One region of the Nonomuraea sp. NPDC048826 genome, then DNA from elsewhere that is predicted to be linked to it. Evidence: riboswitches for the same ligand, from Rfam matches in the RefSeq annotation. Region 1 holds a riboswitch; each other region holds the start of a gene.

Region 1 (4,264 bases):
GGGCGAGCCCGCGCAGCACCAGGTTCTCCCTGTACGGGGGATCCGGGTCGGCAAGCTCCAGGTCCGGCGCCGTTCCGGCCAGCGCGGCCAGCGCCACCTCGCCCTCCAGCCTGGCCAGCGGCGCGCCCAGGCAGAAGTGGATGCCGAGGCCGAACGCCAGATGCCGGCCCGGCGCCCGCCCCACGTCGAACCGGTCCGGGTCGGGGAAGACGGCCGGGTCGCGGTTGGCCGCGCCCACCAGCGCCATCGTCATGGTGCCCGCGGGCACCATGACACCGTCCAGCTCGGCGTCCGCCAGCGCGGTGCGCGCCGTGAGCTGGACCGGCGGGTCATACCTGAGCACCTCCTCGACGACCTCCCTGGGCCGCTCGGCCGCCTCCCGCAGCACTCCGTGCCTGACCAGGTTGAGCACGCCGTTGGCGATGAGGTTGACGGTCGTCTCGTGCCCGGCCACGAGCAGCAGCACGCACGTGGCCAGCAGCTCGCGCTCGGTCAGCTCCGAGACCTGGACGAGCGCGCTGAGCAGGTCGTCGGCGGGCCGCGCGCGCCGCAGCGCGATGAGGCCCTGGAAGTAGTCGTGGAACTCGCGCCGGTCGCGCTGGGTGCGTTCGGCCAGCTCGTCGCTGACGATCGGGTCGAGGCTGCGGGCCAGGGTCTGGCTCCAGCCGCGGAACCGTTCATGGTCCTCGGGCGGCACCCCCAGCATCTCGCTGATCACCATGACCGGCAGCGGGTAGGCGAAGTCGCGGACCAGGTCGGCCTCGTCGGGCAGCGCGGCGATCAGGTCCGCGGTGATCGCCTCGATGCGCGGGCGCAGCCGCCGCACCATGCCGGGCGTGAACGCTCTGCTGACGAGCCCGCGCATGCGGGTGTGGTCGGGCGGGTCCATCATGAGGAACGACCGGACCGGCTCGTCCGGTCCGCCCGCCGGAGTGGGGCCGTGGCCGAACCGGGGGTCGCGCAGGATGGCCGAGCACAGCTCGTGGGAGGTGGCGACGAGCAGCCCGCCGCGCGTCCGGTAGCACGGCCGTGGAAGTTTCCCGTAGGTGGAATACGGGTCACGCAGGAACCCGTCGTCGTGCGGATCGAAACCCAGCAGGTCGCCGGCTGACGAGGCGGGCGTCGGCGCGCTGTCAGAGGCGTTGTGATCGATCATTGTGCCGCGAAATGTGCCGACATATGGCGAGTACTTCATGTACATCGGATCATGTCAATGGCTGTCGTCAAGTGCGGCAGATCTCGTGCTTGACGGTCTTTCCTGGATGCGTTTACGTAGTCCGGGACGAGCAGCCATTTGCTCGGGCCGGGACGTCACCGAGTAGTGCTGTTGGTGGGGGAGGGCTCCAGATGGATGTGCTCAGTGAAAACGTCGAACTGAGCCATGCAGATTTGGCGTTGCTGGCGGAGCTCGCCAGAGGCGTCACGGTCGACCGCGTGGGGCGGCGCCTTGATTGCAGCGGCCGTACGGTGCGCCGAAGACTGAGGGGGATCTGCGACCGGATCGGCGTGGCCACGGCCATCGAGGCCGTGGCCTGGGCGGCGCGCCGCCAGCTGATCTGACCCGCCGCCGGGCGGTCAGTCGGCGATGCGCACCGCGCCGGCGTAGGGGCGCCGGGCGATCGAGGCGATGCGGACGACGTCACCGGTCTGCGGAGCGTGCACCATCATGCCGCCGCCGAGGTAGATGCCCACGTGGTGCAGGTCGCTGTAGAAGAAGACCAGGTCGCCGGGGCGCAGCTCCTCACGTGAGATGTGCCTGCCCGCGGTCCACTGGTCGCCGGTGTAGTGCGGCAGCGAGATGCCGACGCGCTGGTAGGCGGCCATGACCAGGCCGGAGCAGTCGTAGCCGTTGGGGCCTTCCGCGCCCCAGACGTACGGCTTGAGCTGCTGGGTGAGCGCCCAGCGGGCGGCCTGGGCGGCCTTGCCGTCGCCGGCGATGGGGAGGTTGACCTTGACGGCCCGGGTGCCGGGCCGTCCGGCCTCGCCGAGCGCGCGCTGGAACAGCCGGCTCTCGACCTTGGTGACGAGTCCGGAGATCCGCTCGCGCTTGGCGCCGAGGTCCTCGACGATCTCGTTGACCTCGGCGATGCGCTTCTCGGCGCCGGCCCTGGCGCGCTCGGCGGCGTTCATGGCCTTGGTGAGCTTGAGCACTTCCTCGGCCTGCTGCTGGCGCAGGGCGTAGGTGGTGGCCGCGCGGTCGAGGTAGGTGTCGGGGTCGCCGCTGCCGGCGAAATTGAGCGTGCGGTTGAGGCCGCCGGACATGTACTCGGCCTCGACGAGCAGGGTCGCCTTGGTCTTCTTGGCGGACAGGTCGGCCTCGCTGTCGGCGAGTCTCTTCTTGGCGTTCTCGACGGCCTTCTGGGCGGTCTTGAGCTTCTCGCGCTGGCCGTTGTACTGCTCGGTGAGCGTCTCGATCTCCAGGTGCATCTTCTCCACCTTCTCGGAGAGCTCCTTGAGCGAGGGTTCGGGGTCGGCGGCGGCGGGACCGGCGGAGACGGCGAGCACCAGGGCGGCGAGGGCGGCGCCCGCGATGGCCATCCTGCGATCGCGCGTGCGCTTCACCAATCAAAGCTCCTTCCGTTGGCGCCGACCGAGTTAGCTGACGGGTTCGGGCCGGAGCAGCCCTACCGAGCGAGCTGCTCGGATTCACCCCTGGTGGCGCTGCTGGAACGCCGCCGACGGGTCCCCGGCTCCCCTTGCGGGGATTGGGCGCGTCTCCGTGCGACATGCACGGGGACATCGACGCTGGACACTAATGCACCCCGGGTTCCTGCTCAACCGGAACTGCCGAGTCTGTAGAGGTTTCACAACCGACAGGTCACAAGGTGATCTCGCGGACCCGCGTCCAGCAAAGACTTTATGTCGTCTTTGCCCTAGCTCGATCCGGGCGTGAACCTGGAGGAAACCTATAACGGCCTGCGTCGTCCCATCGGTCACGAGACGTTACAAGTTGGACGGAAGTCCGGGGTTAGGGGTGAGCCGTAATCGCAATCGGTACGCTGGATAGCCATGGAGCAGGTCGCGGAACGTCCCCTACCCGAGACGGAGGTCCTGGTCCGGCGTGCCCGGACTCCCGATGTCAAGGCCATCAAACTGCTGGTCGACACCTATGCGGGAGCCGGTCCGCGACTGCTGGAGAAGGCCGCCGTCACCCTGTACGAAGACGTGCAGGAGTTCTGGGTCGCCGAGCGCGACGGCAGGGTCGTGGGCTGCGGCGCGCTGCACGTGCTCTGGGAGGACCTGGCGGAGATCCGCACCGTCGCGGTGCACCCGGAGGCGCGCGGGCTGGCGATCGGACACCGCATCGTCACCGCTCTCATCGCCACGGCGAAAGAACTCGGGCTAAGGCGCGTATTCTGCCTCACGTTCGAGGTCGACTTCTTCGCGAGGCACGGATTCCGTGAGATCCAGGGCACCCCTGTCTCGCCCGAGGTCTACGCGGAACTCCTGGCCTCGTACGACGAGGGCGTGGCCGAGTTCCTGGACCTGGAACACGTCAAGCCGAACACCCTGGGCAACACCAGGATGTTGCTTCACCTGACCTCGGGTGATACGGATCTTGACTGACAGAAAAGGTGATTGTTGATACCCATGTCGATACGTTGTCCAGGACAGGCATGTGCCCTGACACGTGCCACATGCGCACGCGAAGCGAGGTGACACGGTGAGCACCGGACAGCCGCCGTATCCGCAGGATGAATCCGGCGAGAATCATCCTGGATACGGGCATAACCCGGGACGCCCCCAAGGCGAGGATCCCGACGCGACGGTCGTGGGCTATCGGGCCGACGACCCTTACGGCCAGGGCCAGTACGGCCAGCAGCAGCAGTACGGCCAGCAGCAGTACGGGCAGCCGGGTCAGCAGGGCTACGGCCAGCAGGGCGCGTCCCAGCCGGGCTACGGCCAGCAGCCTGACTACGGTCAGCAGGGCTACGGCCAGCAGGGCTCCTCCCAGCCTGACTACGGCCAGCAGTACGGTCAGCAGCCGCAGTCCCAGCCGGGCTACGGTCAGCAGCCGCAGTACGGCCAGCAGGGCCCGTCCCAGCCTGACTACGGTCAGCAGTACGGTCAGCAGCCGCAGTCCCAGCCGGGCTACGGCCAGCAGCCGCAGTACGGCCAGCAGCCCGCCTCGGGTCAGCAGGGCTACGGGCAGCAGGGCTATGGGCAGCAGGGTTACGGTCAGCAGCCCACGTCGGGCCAGCAGGGCTACGGCCAGCAGCCCGAGTCCCAGCCGGGCTACGGGCAGCAGTACGGCCAGCAGCCC
Region 2 (4,264 bases), on a different contig from region 1:
CACAACTTCGTCGCCACCGGCCCGGACCCGCTTGTCCTCTACACGGTGTACGGTCCGCCCGAGCACGCCGACGGCGCCGTCCACAAGACCAAGGACGAGGCCGATCGGGTCGAGCAGTAGGGCGGGCACGTGTCCGCGCACCACTCACACCCTTCGGAACCAGGCGGCCACGGGACCCGCCAGGGGGCGACCTGGGGGATGGCCGTCTCGGCGACGCTGCACTGCCTCACCGGCTGCGCCATCGGCGAGGTGCTCGGCCTGGTGATCGCCACCGCGCTGGGCTGGGCCGTCATGCCGTCCATCGCGCTGGCCATCGTGCTGGCGTTCTTCTTCGGCTACCTGCTGACCCTGCTGCCGCTGCGCCGGGCCGGGGTGAACTGGGGCAGGGCCGTCAAGCTGGCGCTCGCCGCCGACACCGTGTCGATCATCGTGATGGAGATCGTCGACAACGCCGTCATCGTGGTCATCCCCGGCGCGATGGAGGCCGGACTCACCTCGGGACTGTTCTGGGGGTCGCTGGCCGTGGCGTTCCTCGTGGCCTTCCTGGTGACGACGCCGGTCAACAAGTGGCTCATCGGCCGCGGCGGCGGTCACGCCGTGATCCACGAGTACCACCACTGACGACGCCGGCCCGGGAACTACAGGGACAGCCCGGTGGGGAAGCGGCAGTCGCCGGATCGGCAGTCGGTGAGGCTGCGGGCGGCGAGGTCGCGGGCCCGGGCCAGCTCGGCGATCTTGGCGTCGAGGCGGCCCACCACCGCCTCCAGCCGCCACCGCTCGCTCGCGCACGTCGCGCCGCCCGCGTCGTGGGAGCGCAGGGCCCCGGCCACCTCGTCCAGCGTGAAGCCCAGCTCCCGCAGGGCCTTGGCCGCGCGGATCCTGGCGACCGCGGACTCGTCGAACTCGCGGTAGCCCGACGGCCTGCGCCCGGCCTCGGGCAGCACGCCGCGGCGCTCGTAGAAGCGGACCGTGTCCACGCTGACCCCGGCCGCGCGGGCCACCTCGCCGATCTTCACGCCGCTCTCCCTTGACTCTGGACCTAAGTCCAGACTTTACGCTCCGGGAGAGACGGAAGGAGAGCACATCATGGACGATCCACTGATCGTGTGCGACATGACCACCGCCCGCGACACCCCCGAGGAGCGGCTCGCCGAGTACGGGCGGCTGTTCGGCCGGGCGCTCACCGGCAGGGAGCGGACCGGGGAGGGCATCCGGTTCCGGCTGCGCGCCGAGGACGGGCTGGAGGAATGGGTACGGGACCTCGCCGCCCGGGAGAAGGCGTGCTGCGCGTTCTTCTCCTTCGAGGTCACCGCGACGGGGGACGAGGTCGTCTGGGACGCGGCCGTGCCCGACGACGAGGCCGCCCGGGCGATCCTGGAGGAGTTCTACCTGCTGCCGGAGACCTCCGTGACCGACCCGGACGGCCTGCGCCGGCGGCTGGAGGACCGGGGACTCCGGTTCCACGGGTCCTGACCCCCGCCGGGTGGCCCGCGGGGGTCAGACCGGGCGGCCCAGGGCGCGGAGCTGGTCGGGCGTCAGCGCGGAGACGTTCTGGTCGATGGGCGAGTCGGAGTACTGGTGGATGGTCCAGGACTTCCAGTCGGCCGGCGGGGTGACCTGGCCCTGGGGCTTGCTGTAGTGGGCCACCCAGAGCGGGTACTCCGCCAGCCCCGCGCCGTAGGTGTCGGCGAAGTGCCAGCCGCTGTAGAACATCGGCTTGACCCCCGTCTTCTTCTCGACGTGCGACAGCCAGGCCTTGGCCCAGGCGTTCACCTCGGCGACGGACCGGCCGTCGGTCGTCTCCAGGTCGAGCACCAGCAGGTCACCGGGCTTGCCGGGCTGGGAGTCGACGGCCGACAGGAAGTGCTCGGCCTCGGCGATCGGGTTGTTGCGCGGGTGCCCGTAGTGGTACGCGCCGCGTACGATGCCCTTCTTGTCGAGCTCCTGCCAGTGCCGGGCGAAGGCCCGGTCGCGGAAGCTCGTGCCCTCGGTGGCCTTGATGATGCCGAACTCCGCCGGGCTCGTCGCCCAGTCGTGGTTCGGCTGGTAGTTGGAGACGTCCTGGCCGTACGTGAGCGTCGCGGCCCCCTGCGGGGCGGCGGCCGGGTTCGGGTCGACGGGGGAGGCGGCGTAGCCGGCGTGGCCGGACGTGGCCGCGATGGCGGTGCCGGTCACGCTGGCGACGGCGGTGGTGCCGGCCAGCAGCGCGGCGGCGGCGGCGTAGGCGAGGCGGTTGCTGGGACGGTACCGCAGAGCTGCGGCAAGCCGAGGCTTGGGCATACGGGATGACTCCTTGCTTCCATGCCGCCTACCGGGTTAGCTGACGGGTTCGGGGTTGGAAGTCCCCTACGGACTTTGGCGTCCGATTCACCCCAGAGAAGTGGGTCCCCGGCTCCGCGTGTCGCGGACTCGGCGGCCGTGCGCCGCCCTGGCGGGAGGGGGATCCGTCAGGACGAACGCACGGTCCGGTCAATCGAAGCGGCGACGATGTGGCAGTCACCGCGAATGCCCAAAAGGTATATATGTGGATAAAAATATTGCAAGTATGACATATCGGATTTTGCCTGGCTTGGTGGGGGTTGGGCACGCTGGATCCCCTGTGGGCATGGGGATGCGCGGGTCTGAGTAAAATCTGCCGCCCATGCCCTATCACGCCCGGTCCCGCCGGGTTCGCGGCCTGTCAGCGGGCCGCGAAGATGCCCTGCCTGCGCACCGTGTGCCAGCCCAGCCGCACCCCCAGCAGAGCCGTCGCCACTGACTGGAACACCACCAGATACATGAGCTGCCGGTACACGAACTGCTGCAGCGGCAGCACCCACAGCGCCGCCACCCGCTCCCCGTCCAGGCGCAGCGCGTACCAGCCGGCCGCCGCCTGCACCAGCACGAACCCCGCCCACACCGCCACCGCGGGCAGCGGGTCGCCGACCACCGAGTGGTAGACGGCCATCAGGTCGACCACCGGCGCCAGCAGCGGCAGCAGCACCTGGAACAGCGCCAGATAACCCAGGCAGCGACGGCCGAACGGGCCGGGCTCGACCACGGCGCGGCGGTGCTTCCACATCGCCTGCATCGTGCCGTAGCACCAGCGGTAACGCTGCCGCCAGAGCTGACCCAGGCTCGCGGGCGCCTCCGTCCACGCCAGCGCGCGCTCCTCGTACACCACCCGCCAGCCCGCCCGGCACAGCGCCATCGTCAGGTCCGTGTCCTCGGCCAGCGTGTCGGTGCTCACCCCGCCGAGCGCGACCAGCGCGGCCCGCCGGAACGCGCCCACCGCCCCCGGCACCGTCGGCATGCAGTCGAGCAGCTCGAACGCGCGCCGGTCCAGGTTGAAGCCGATCACGTACTCGATGTGCTGCCAGCGGCCGATGAGCCCGCGCCGGTTGCCCACCTTGGTGTTGCCGCTCACCGCGCCCACCCGGGGATCGGCGAGCCGGCGCACCAGATGCCCGATCGTGCCGGGCTCGAACACCGTGTCGCCGTCGACCATGACGAGGATCTCGTGGCGGGCGTGCCGGATGCCGGTGTTCAGCGCGGCCGCCTTGCCGCCGTTGGCCTGCCTGATCACCCGTACGCCCGGCAGCCGGGGCGCGGCGGCGGCCTCGGCGGTGCGGTCGGTGGACCCGTCGTCCACCACCAGCACCTCCACCGGGCCGGGGTAGGCGGTCGACACGAGCGAGCGCACGGTCGCCGCGATGCCCGCCTCCTCGTTGTACGCGGGCACGATCACACTCACCCCGGGCGGCCGGTCCTGCCACCCGTCGCGGCCGACGCCCCGGGAGCGGCGGGCGTGCACCCGGGCCAGCACCACCAGGAGCAGCAGCCTGGCCAGCGTCAGCACCCCGGTGGCGAGCAGCACCCACCACAGCGCGGCCGTGAACGCGTTCGCCCCCCGCTGCGCCAGGCCGAGCGCGGCGCCGGCGATCCGCTCCGACTGCCCGGCCGGGCGGTGCGCCGACGGCATGCCGAGCGCGGACGTCAGCGTCTCGGCACGGTAGCCCGCCCGGTCCAGCCGATCGAGCAGCCGGTCGACGGCCTCGACCGTCTGGGCACGGTCGCCGCCGGAGTCGTGCATCATCACCACCGCCCCGCGTCCCCCCGACGGGAGCGCGGCCCGGACGATGCCGTCGGCGCCCGGCCTGCGCCAGTCCTTCGTGTCGAGATCGGCCAGCGCGACCAGGTAGCCCTCGCGGCCGAGCATTCTGAGGCTGTCCCACTGCTCGCCGGTGATGGTGGCGGGGGTGGAGGAGTAGGGCGGGCGGGCCAG
Region 3 (4,264 bases), on a different contig from region 1:
GGTCGACGGTTCCGTGGGTGCCGTAGTGCGTGCGGACCAGCGACCCGTCCCGCTCGACCACGGCTCCCCACGGCGTGTCCCGCGGAACGATGCCGCGTAACTGGCTCTCGTAGACAGCCAGCAGGCTCTCGGCCACCTCAGCCACGTCGTCTGCCTCTCAGTTCTGATCACTCAGAGGCACTATCTCCTGTTTCAGCAACCCATGGCGCGGCACGAACGGGGTGGCGCGTCCGCGCGGCCCAAGGCACGCAGTGCGCCGATGGCGTCGACGGAGCCGCCGGGACAGGGGCAGCCGTGGTCTCGACGTGCCGCGCGGTACTGGCCTCTCGGTCGCCGATCCCGAGAAGCTCACCGGCTGCTTTCAGTGCATCGAGATGTGGACGTGGTCGAAGTGGTTCTCGGTGATGCTGCCGCGGTTGGACATGCCGCTCCAGCCCGAGCCGTGGTTGATGCGCTGCTTCCAGATCACGTACTTCACGCCCAGTTTGGCGCGGTTGCTGAGGGCCCACTCGGCGATGCGGTCGCCGAGTGCCGCGTTGCCCGCCGTCGGCATCGAACCGCCGGTGCTCATCATGAAGTCGCAGGCCCGGCCCAGTGGATGCTCTCCGCTGGAGCCGGCGCGGAAGCAGCCCACGCTGAACGGCAGGGCGAAGTTCTTCGCCAGCTCCGTCTTCATCAGCCGGGTGCGCGGCGTGATGTTGTCGGAGCCGGACGGGAGCTGCGGCGCCCAGCTGCCGTCGGAACGGCGGCCGGTGGCGAACGGCACCAGGTCCTCCAGCTTGCCCTGGATGTCCTTGATGACGTCCTCGGCGTCTTCGCGCTGGTCGGTCACCTCGGCGGCGTCGGCCTCGATCTCCTTGGCCAGCTTGGCCGCCTCGTCGACCGCCTTCTTCTTCTCGTCGCGGGCCGCCGCCACCTTGGCGACCATCGCCTGCTGCTCGGCCGTGAGCTGCTCCAGCAGGGCAGCGCCGCGGCCGTCGGGCAGCGTCATCAGGCTGGGCAGCCGCATGCCGCCGCCGTTCTGGTACTGCAGCCTGGCCAGGTCGGCGACCCGCTGCTCGGCGGTGTCGAGCGCCTTCTCGGCCGTGGCCAGCCGCTCCTCGGCGGCCTGCGCCGCCTTGCGGGCCTCGGCCAGCTCGACGCGCTTGAGGTTGTAGCGCTCGATCAGCTTGTCGACCTTCGCGTTGAGCTGCTTCAGCTCCTTGCGGAGCTGCTGCTCGCTGGGCTTGGGGTCCGCTGCCGCGGGCGCGGTCAGGACGGGGATGAAAGCCACCGCCGCGGCGGTGATGAAACCGATGGCATGGTGCGCGGGGGACGCTGCCGCCACGTACTGGGTCCTCTCCCTCTGCCTGCCGGGTTAGCTGACGGGTTCGGGCACGGGAGCAGTTCCCTACCACCGAAGTGGATTCACCCCAAGTGCGGTTGGGTCCCCGGCTCCCGGGCACTCGCCCGGGATTAGGCGTGACGCACGGTTACGGCCGTGCTCGAAGGCATATTAGTGGTAGATCACGGGTAATGCGACCCAAACAGAAATCCTTTAGTGATCTACCTGTGATCGAAGCATGCTGGCGGCTTCCTCGGGGAGCACGTCGTTGACGAACGCGCCCATGGCCGACTCCGATCCTGCCAGATACTTCAGCTTGCCCGGGGCCCGCCTGATGCTGAACAGCTCCAGGTGGAGGTAGGCCAGCTCACGGTCCTGCCGGACCGGCGCCTGGTGCCAGGCCGAGATGTACGGCATCGGCACCCCGAACAGCCCGTCCAGGGCCCGCAGCACCGAGGTGTAGAGCGGCGCGAACGCGGCCCGCTCGGCCTCCGACAGCGCGGCCAGGTCCGGCACCTGGCGATGCGGGTAGACGTGCACCTCGAACGGCCAGCGCGCGGCGGCCGGCACGAACGCCGTCCACAGCTCGTTGGCCGCCACCACCCGGATCTCCGCCTTCCGCTCCGCCTCCAGCACGTCGGCGTAAAGGTTGCGCCCCGGCCGCCGCTCCGCGTACCGCCGGGCCGCGCCGAGTTGCAGCTTGGTGCGGGGCGTCACGTACGGGTACGCGTAGATCTGCCCGTGGGGGTGGAACAGCGTGATGCCGATCTCCTCGCCCCGGTTCTCGAAGCAGAAGACCTGCTCGACGCCCTCCACCGCGGACAGTTCGGCCGTACGGTCGGCCCAGGCCTCCATGACCAGCTCCACCTGGTCGTCGGAGAGCCGGGAGAACGAGGAGTCGTGCTGTGAGGTGAAACACACCACCTCACATCGTCCCACCCCCGGCCGGACCTCGCTCAACCCACCGACATCCGCATAAGTCCCGAGATTTCCGGAGAAGGAGGGGAAGCGGTTCTCGAACACGACCACGTCGTAGTCGTACGCCGGGATCTCCGACGCCCGTGTGTCCGACGACGGGCACAGCGGGCACTCGTCGGCCGGCGGCAGGAACGTCCGGGTCTGCCGGTGGCCCGCCATCGCGATCCACTCCTCGGTCAGCGGGTCGTAGCGCAGCTCCGACGCCACCGGCCGCGGATCGAGCGGCCGCCGGTCGACGGCGCCGCGGTCGGCGCCGTCGCTCCGGTCGAAGTAGATGAGCTCCCGGCCGTCGGCCAGATGGGTGATGGTGCGCTTCACGCCGCCCCCTCCGCGATGATCAACTCTCCGGCCCTGTCGGCCAGCTCCCTGCGCGCCTCTTCCGGCAGCCCCGCGTCGCTGATGACCACGTCGGCCTCCGACAGCTCGGCGATGGTGCTGATGCCGACCGTGTTCCACTTGGTGTGGTCGGCGGGCACCACGAGCCGGTGCGCGGCGCCGATGAGCTCCCGGTCGGTCTCGGACTCCAGCAGGTTGGGCGTGGTGAACCCGGCGCGCACGCTCATGCCGTGCACGCCGAGGAAGAGCGTGTCGACGTGCAGGCGGCGGATCGCGGCGACGGCGACGGGGCCCACGAGGGCGTCGGAGGGGGTGCGCACGCCGCCGGTCAGCACGACCGTGCGGTCGGCGCGGGGATTGCGGTGGAAGACGTCGGCGACCGGCACCGAATTGGTGATCACGGTGAGCTCGGGCACGCCGATGAGGTGGTGGGCCAGTGACCACGTGGTGGTGCCGGCGGACAGGGCGACCGCGGTGCCGGGGCGCACGAGCTGCGCCGCGCGACGGGCGATGGCCTCCTTCTCCTGCTGCTGGCGGGCCGACTTGGCGGTGAAGCCCGGCTCCTCGGTCGAGCCGGGGCCGATGGCGGTGGCGCCGCCGTGCACCTTCTCCAGCAGTCCGCGATCGGCGAGCACCTCGAGATCGCGGCGGATGGTCATGTCGGAGACGCCGAGCTCGCGTACGAGATCGGCCACGCGGACCCCGCCCTTGCTGCGCACGCGTTCGAGGATCGCCTGCTGGCGTTGCTGTGCGAGCACGCCCCCGCTCCTTCCAACAGATTCCACCAAATTATGACACGAATATGTTGGGGATTGTGAGGTTGACCTGAGGCCTTGCCGGGAGGCGCCTGACGCGGGACGTTGGGTCGGACCCCGTACCCGTACATCGAGAGTCGTCGAGAGGAGAGCGTATGGCCAGGCGCGCTCGTAAGGGCAGGGCACGCAAGAAGAAGAAGGCCAACCACGGCAAGCGCCCCACCGCGCGCTGACGGACCCGGCCCGCCGCCCGCGACGCGGGCGGCGGGTCCTCGTCACACCGGCAGACCGCTCAGCGCCTCGTCGATGCGCTCCTGCGGCAGCGTGAAGTCCTCCATCTCACCCGACAGGTAGCGTTCGTACGCGGCCAGGTCGAAGTGGCCGTGCCCGCACAGCGCGGTCAGGATCACCTTCTCCTCCCCGGTCTCCTTGCAGCGCAGCGCCTCGGCGATGGTCTCGGCCAGCGCGTGCGTCGGCTCCGGAGCGGGCAGGATGCCCTCGGTCCTGGCGAAGCGCACCCCCGCCTCGAAGCACTCCTTCTGCGACCGGGTGACCGCCTCGAACATGCCCAGCTCGTACATGTGCGACAGCAGCGGCGACATGCCGTGATAGCGCAGCCCGCCCGCGTGGATCGGGTCCGGCACGAAGTCGTGGCCCAGCGTGTGCATCTTCATCAGCGGGGTGAGCCCCGCCGTGTCGCCGAAGTCGTACGCGTAACGGCCGCGTGTGAACGACGGGCACGCCGCCGGCTCCACGGCCCGGATGACCGGGTCGATCTTCCCGGCCAGCTTCTCGCGCAGGAAGGGGAAGACCAGGCCGGCGAAGTTCGAGCCGCCGCCGGTGCAGCCGACGATGACGTCCGGCATCTCCT
Region 4 (4,264 bases), on a different contig from region 1:
CGTCTCGCGAGGCAGCTGCCTCCCGGCAACCCGCGAGACGCGCCCTTTCCACCCCTCGCACCTTCGTACGACCCGTCGGCGCCCCTTACACCGGGGCTTCGCCGCACGGCCCTTTCCGGGGTCTTACGTCGTATGCCTTCCAGGGTCTTCCGCCGCACGGCCCTGCCAGGCTCTTACGTCGCACGGCCGGCCCTTTCGGGTTTCTTCGTCGTACGGTCCTTCCGAAGTTTTCCTCGTACGGCGGGATGTCACCTCGTCGGGCTGGGATGGCCGGCGGTCAGCTTGGTGACGGCCTCGACGATCTCCGGCCAGAGGGCACGGGGCAGATCGTGTCCCATACCGGGGAAGACCTTGAGCTCCGCGCCCGGGATCGCCGCCGCCGTGGCCTGCCCGCCCGCGAGCGGGATGAGCTGGTCGTCGGCGCCGTGGATGACCAGTGTGGGGATGTTGAGCCGGGAAAGGGCCTCGGTCCGCTCGGGGGAGTTGACGATCGCCGCGAGCTGCCGGGCCACGCCCGCCGGGTCGAAACACCGGTCGAACGCCAGCTTGGCCAGCCGCTCGACGCGCTCGCGGTCGAGTTCGTACCCCGGAGAGCCGATCACCGACTGCGTGGCCAGCGCCTGTGTGACCGCGCCTTCCCGGGTGGTCACCGGCTTGGCGAACAGGACCGCGCGGGCGGCCTCGGTGGGCGGGGCCACCGAGCCGCCGGGGGTGGACATGATCGAGGTCAGGGTGAGCACCCGCTCGGGATGCCGGATGGCGAGCGTCTGGGCGATCATCCCGCCCATCGAGGCGCCCACCAGGTGCGCGGCCGGCCAGCCGAGCGCGTCCAGCAGCCCGGCGACGTCCTCGGCCATGTCGTCCAGCAGGTACGCGGGCTTGCCCGGCTGAGGCACGCCCGCGTCGTGGAGGTGGGTGGACAGACCGGCGTCGCGGTTGTCGAACCTGACGACGTGGTGTCCCTGCTCGGCGAGTTGCTCGCAGAACTCGTCGTCCCAGTGAATGAGCTGGGCGCCCAGCCCCATGATCAACAGGAGCGGGCGCCCGTCAGGAGAGCCGAAGCTCTCGTACGCGATGTCGATGCCATGAGCCGATGCAGTCGAGGTCACGGCACCAGAATGACATTCTGATCAGGGTGACGCCAAGGTCAGCGGCGCACGAGCTTGCGGATGCGCTCGCGGCCCAGCACCAGGGCACCGCCGATGAGCACCGCGCCGCCGACCGCCGCGGCGCCGGCCACGTTGCTCTGCTCGGTGGCAGCGGCCGCCTGAGCAGCGCCGGAGGCGGCCTTCGACTCGGCCACCGGCGCGGCGGCGAGGGTCTTCTCGACCTTCTTCTCGACCTTCCGGGCCTCGTCCTTCGCGCCGCCGGCCAGGGTCTTCTCGTCCTTCTCGGCCTTCTTCTCCGCCTTGTCCTCGGCCAGCACCGGCGGGTTCGCCGGGTTGCGGTCGATGCGCTTCCAGGCGCCGGTGGAGAAGGCCACCGGGTGGTTCTTCAGGCCCACGCCGTCACCCCACTTGGTGATGACGTACTCGACCTCGATGTGGCCCTTGCCGCCATTGCCGTCCACCATCAGCGTGCGCGGGTTGAACCTGCCGCCGGTCAGGTCGGCGAAAGTCTTGGAGTCCAGGTCGAGCATGATGCCGTTGCTGGACGGGTTGCCCGGGCCGCGGTCACCGACGAAGAACGGCATCTTCTTGCCGTTGTAGACCACGTAACCCTCGGTCAGCAGGGGCCAGCTGGGGCTTGCCGCCAGGCCCTTCTGCATGGGCTTGCCACTGGCCGGCATGCCGGTGTCACCAGCGCGGCCGGAGCCGTCGTCCCAGAAGTAGGAGGCCGTGGTCTTGCCCTTGAGCAGGACCTTCTCCGTGCCCTTGTCGATGTCGGCGTGAGCGGCGGTACCGGCCCCGGCGCCGAAGGCGAGCGTGCCGGCGGCGGCGGCGATCACGGCGAAGGAGCGCATGCTGAAGCGAGCAGACATGAAAAGCAGAAGTCCTTTGTGAGGCAACAGTGAGAAAGCGCTCGCAACAAGGCGCAGCCGGGCATCAAGCCGTGCGGACGCTACGCGTGGAGCGCGAAAAGAAGATCAGGAATCAGCCGCTGCTCAATGGCGGCCGGTGACATCCCGCGATAGGGGGGAACTGACGCGGCGATCGATCACGAGAAGATGTCCTCTCCATCTCGCCTACCGGGTTAGCTGACGGGTTCGGGCGTGGAGATGCCCTACCGGCCGCGAAGGTCGGATTCACCCCAAGGAGATGGGTCCCCGGTTCCCGCGTGGTGCGGGATTCGGCGCCAGGCAGCCGCCTCTTCCTGGTGAAGAGTCAAGGTCACCGCCTGGTAACGCTCACCAATCTAGCGAGCAAACTGGACAAACGCAAAGGTAAGCCCATGATTCGGGCGAAGATCTACCTAGAAAAAGGGGGTACGGCATGCCGTACCCCCTTGAAACACCCGGCTTTCAGCCGCCGCTCTTGCGCCTGAAGGACCGCTTACCGGCAGCCGGACCGTGCGCTCCGTGGATCTTGGAATGGTCGGCGCCCCTACCACCCCCGCTGGTTCCCGCCTGCTGGCCGCGCTTGCGCTCCAGAGCCTCACGGAACTTGCGCTTCATCTCGTCCTCGGGAGTCTCGTCGACTTCCGGCTCTGGGGTTTCCGCCATGAGGACCTCCTGGTGTGCGTACGCCCCCAGCTTCCCATGCAGGCCCCCACTGCGCGAAACCAGGCATCATGCCGCGCGGCGCGCCGGGGGCTTGGTATTGGCTTGACCTGATCCTGGATACACCCCTGACATGCAGCTCGATCCCCCGGAGCGGCGGCAGTGAGCCCGCTCGGGTTCCTCGGCCGGGACCTCGCGATCGACCTCGGCACGGCCACCACGCAGATCTACGAACGAGGCCGGGGCATCGTCCTCAACGAACCCTCGGCAGCCGCACTCAAGCCCACCGGCGGCTTCCCCTTCGGCATCCCGGCCTTCGCAACGGGCACCAGACCCGGCACCTCGACGCACCGCCCCACCACCACCACCACCCATCCGAGCACCCCCGCCCGACGGAACGCACACCGAAACCCGCACCGGAACAGTCACTGGAACGCGGGCCCGGACACGTCCCCGGACGCGGCCGCACACCCGGGCACGCACGCGGACCTCATCGCGTACCTCGCCCCAGACCCGAGTTCGAACACCGCACATCCACCCGGGGACGCTCGCCGCCCACCCAGGGACGCAGGCCACCCGAAGCCAGAGCCACCGTTCACCGGGAGCCCGACCACGGACGCCCGGTTCGATGCTGCCCAGCGACCCACACCAGAGAGGCCGTCCCCCGCGGGCCCACCCCCGGATGTACGGTCACTGTCCCACGTCGCGAGCTACCCGACCGCGGACGCGTGGTTCTGCGCCCCCGGATACGCGCTCCCGAAGGCACCCGAGCACCAGCCCGGAGAGACGTTCAACCCCTCGGCGTACCTTCCTCCCGAGCCGACCGCCGGTGTCATCCCGTTCAGCCAGGGATCCGGCGTTGCGGCCGCGGCGGAGATGCTCTTCGGCGTGGACGCGGTGCGGCACGGCGGGATCGCCCAGTGGCCGGTGCACCAGGGCGGCGAACTCGTCAGCCGCATGATCAAGCATTTCGTGAGAAAGGTGCACGGCCACCCGTTCGCCCGTCCGCGGCTGGTGATGGCGCTGCCCGACGGCGCCTCGCCGATCCTCCGCGCGGCCCTGCGCGACCTGGCCTACGAGGCGGACGCCAGGCGGGTGTTCCTCGTCGAGCACTCCTTCGCGGTGGCGCTCGGCGCGGGGCTCCCGATCACGGAACCCGCCGGACGCATGATCGTCGACATCGGCCCCCGCCTGACCAGGATCGCGATCCTCGCCTGCGGCGCCGTCGTCGCCGCCAGAACCATCCACACCGGAGGCGACGCCGTGAACGCGGCGATCGCCGCCCTCGTCGCCCGCGAGCACAACCTGCTCCTCGGCGAGGCCGAGGCGGAAGCGGTCAAACTCCGCGCGGGCCCGTCCTGGAAACCGCTGGACCGGCACGTGATCGTCCGCGGCCTCGACCCGGACTCCCGGCATGAGCGGGTCGCGTGGCTGCCCGTCCAGCAGTTGTACGAGGTCACGAGGGCCCAGGCGGACGCCATCGCCCGCGGAGCGGCGGCGACCCTGGAACACTGCCCTGCCGAACTGTCCGCCGACGTCGCCGCCCACGGAGCAGTGCTGACCGGCGGCGGCGCCCTGCTGCGCGGCCTGGCCAGACGCCTGCGA

Evidence for each region. Region 1 has a riboswitch for cyclic di-AMP ahead of ACGFI7_RS24305 (C40 family peptidase). Riboswitches for the same ligand answer to the same signal wherever they lie in the genome.
Region 2: linked by a shared signal. The riboswitch ahead of ACGFI7_RS26105 (glycoside hydrolase family 25 protein) and the one ahead of ACGFI7_RS24305 (C40 family peptidase) in region 1 are both predicted to bind cyclic di-AMP.
Region 3: linked by a shared signal. The riboswitch ahead of ACGFI7_RS21670 (coiled-coil domain-containing protein) and the one ahead of ACGFI7_RS24305 (C40 family peptidase) in region 1 are both predicted to bind cyclic di-AMP.
Region 4: linked by a shared signal. The riboswitch ahead of ACGFI7_RS19950 (hypothetical protein) and the one ahead of ACGFI7_RS24305 (C40 family peptidase) in region 1 are both predicted to bind cyclic di-AMP.

The regions. Positions count from the first base shown of each region.
Region 1 covers NZ_JBICUQ010000006.1:543,982-548,245, reverse strand. Annotated here, with positions in the region: gene ACGFI7_RS24315 (cytochrome P450) at 1-1,156, opposite strand, end outside; gene ACGFI7_RS24310 (LuxR family transcriptional regulator) at 1,348-1,560, shown strand; gene ACGFI7_RS24305 (C40 family peptidase) at 1,576-2,562, opposite strand; cyclic di-AMP (ydaO/yuaA leader) riboswitch at 2,570-2,722, opposite strand; gene ACGFI7_RS24300 (amino-acid N-acetyltransferase) at 3,010-3,567, shown strand; gene ACGFI7_RS24295 (RDD family protein) at 3,773-4,264, shown strand, end outside.
Region 2 covers NZ_JBICUQ010000007.1:263,062-267,325, reverse strand. Annotated here, with positions in the region: gene ACGFI7_RS26125 (cupin domain-containing protein) at 1-120, shown strand, start outside; gene ACGFI7_RS26120 (DUF4396 domain-containing protein) at 199-621, shown strand; gene ACGFI7_RS26115 (MerR family transcriptional regulator) at 639-1,016, opposite strand; gene ACGFI7_RS26110 (hypothetical protein) at 1,087-1,473, shown strand; gene ACGFI7_RS26105 (glycoside hydrolase family 25 protein) at 1,498-2,280, opposite strand; cyclic di-AMP (ydaO/yuaA leader) riboswitch at 2,291-2,425, opposite strand; gene ACGFI7_RS26100 (bifunctional polysaccharide deacetylase/glycosyltransferase family 2 protein) at 2,681-4,264, opposite strand, start outside.
Region 3 covers NZ_JBICUQ010000005.1:720,707-724,970, forward strand. Annotated here, with positions in the region: gene ACGFI7_RS21665 (DUF2716 domain-containing protein) at 1-145, opposite strand, end outside; gene ACGFI7_RS21670 (coiled-coil domain-containing protein) at 362-1,327, opposite strand; cyclic di-AMP (ydaO/yuaA leader) riboswitch at 1,333-1,472, opposite strand; gene galT (galactose-1-phosphate uridylyltransferase) at 1,538-2,620, opposite strand; gene ACGFI7_RS21680 (DeoR/GlpR family DNA-binding transcription regulator) at 2,617-3,396, opposite strand; gene ACGFI7_RS21685 (50S ribosomal protein bL37) at 3,549-3,626, shown strand; gene ACGFI7_RS21690 (TrpB-like pyridoxal phosphate-dependent enzyme) at 3,669-4,264, opposite strand, start outside.
Region 4 covers NZ_JBICUQ010000005.1:344,988-349,251, reverse strand. Annotated here, with positions in the region: gene ACGFI7_RS19955 (alpha/beta fold hydrolase) at 249-1,109, opposite strand; gene ACGFI7_RS19950 (hypothetical protein) at 1,148-1,981, opposite strand; cyclic di-AMP (ydaO/yuaA leader) riboswitch at 2,168-2,305, opposite strand; gene ACGFI7_RS19945 (DUF5302 domain-containing protein) at 2,462-2,662, opposite strand; partial or broken gene ACGFI7_RS19940 (rod shape-determining protein) at 2,822-2,953, shown strand; gene ACGFI7_RS19935 (rod shape-determining protein) at 3,548-4,264, shown strand, end outside.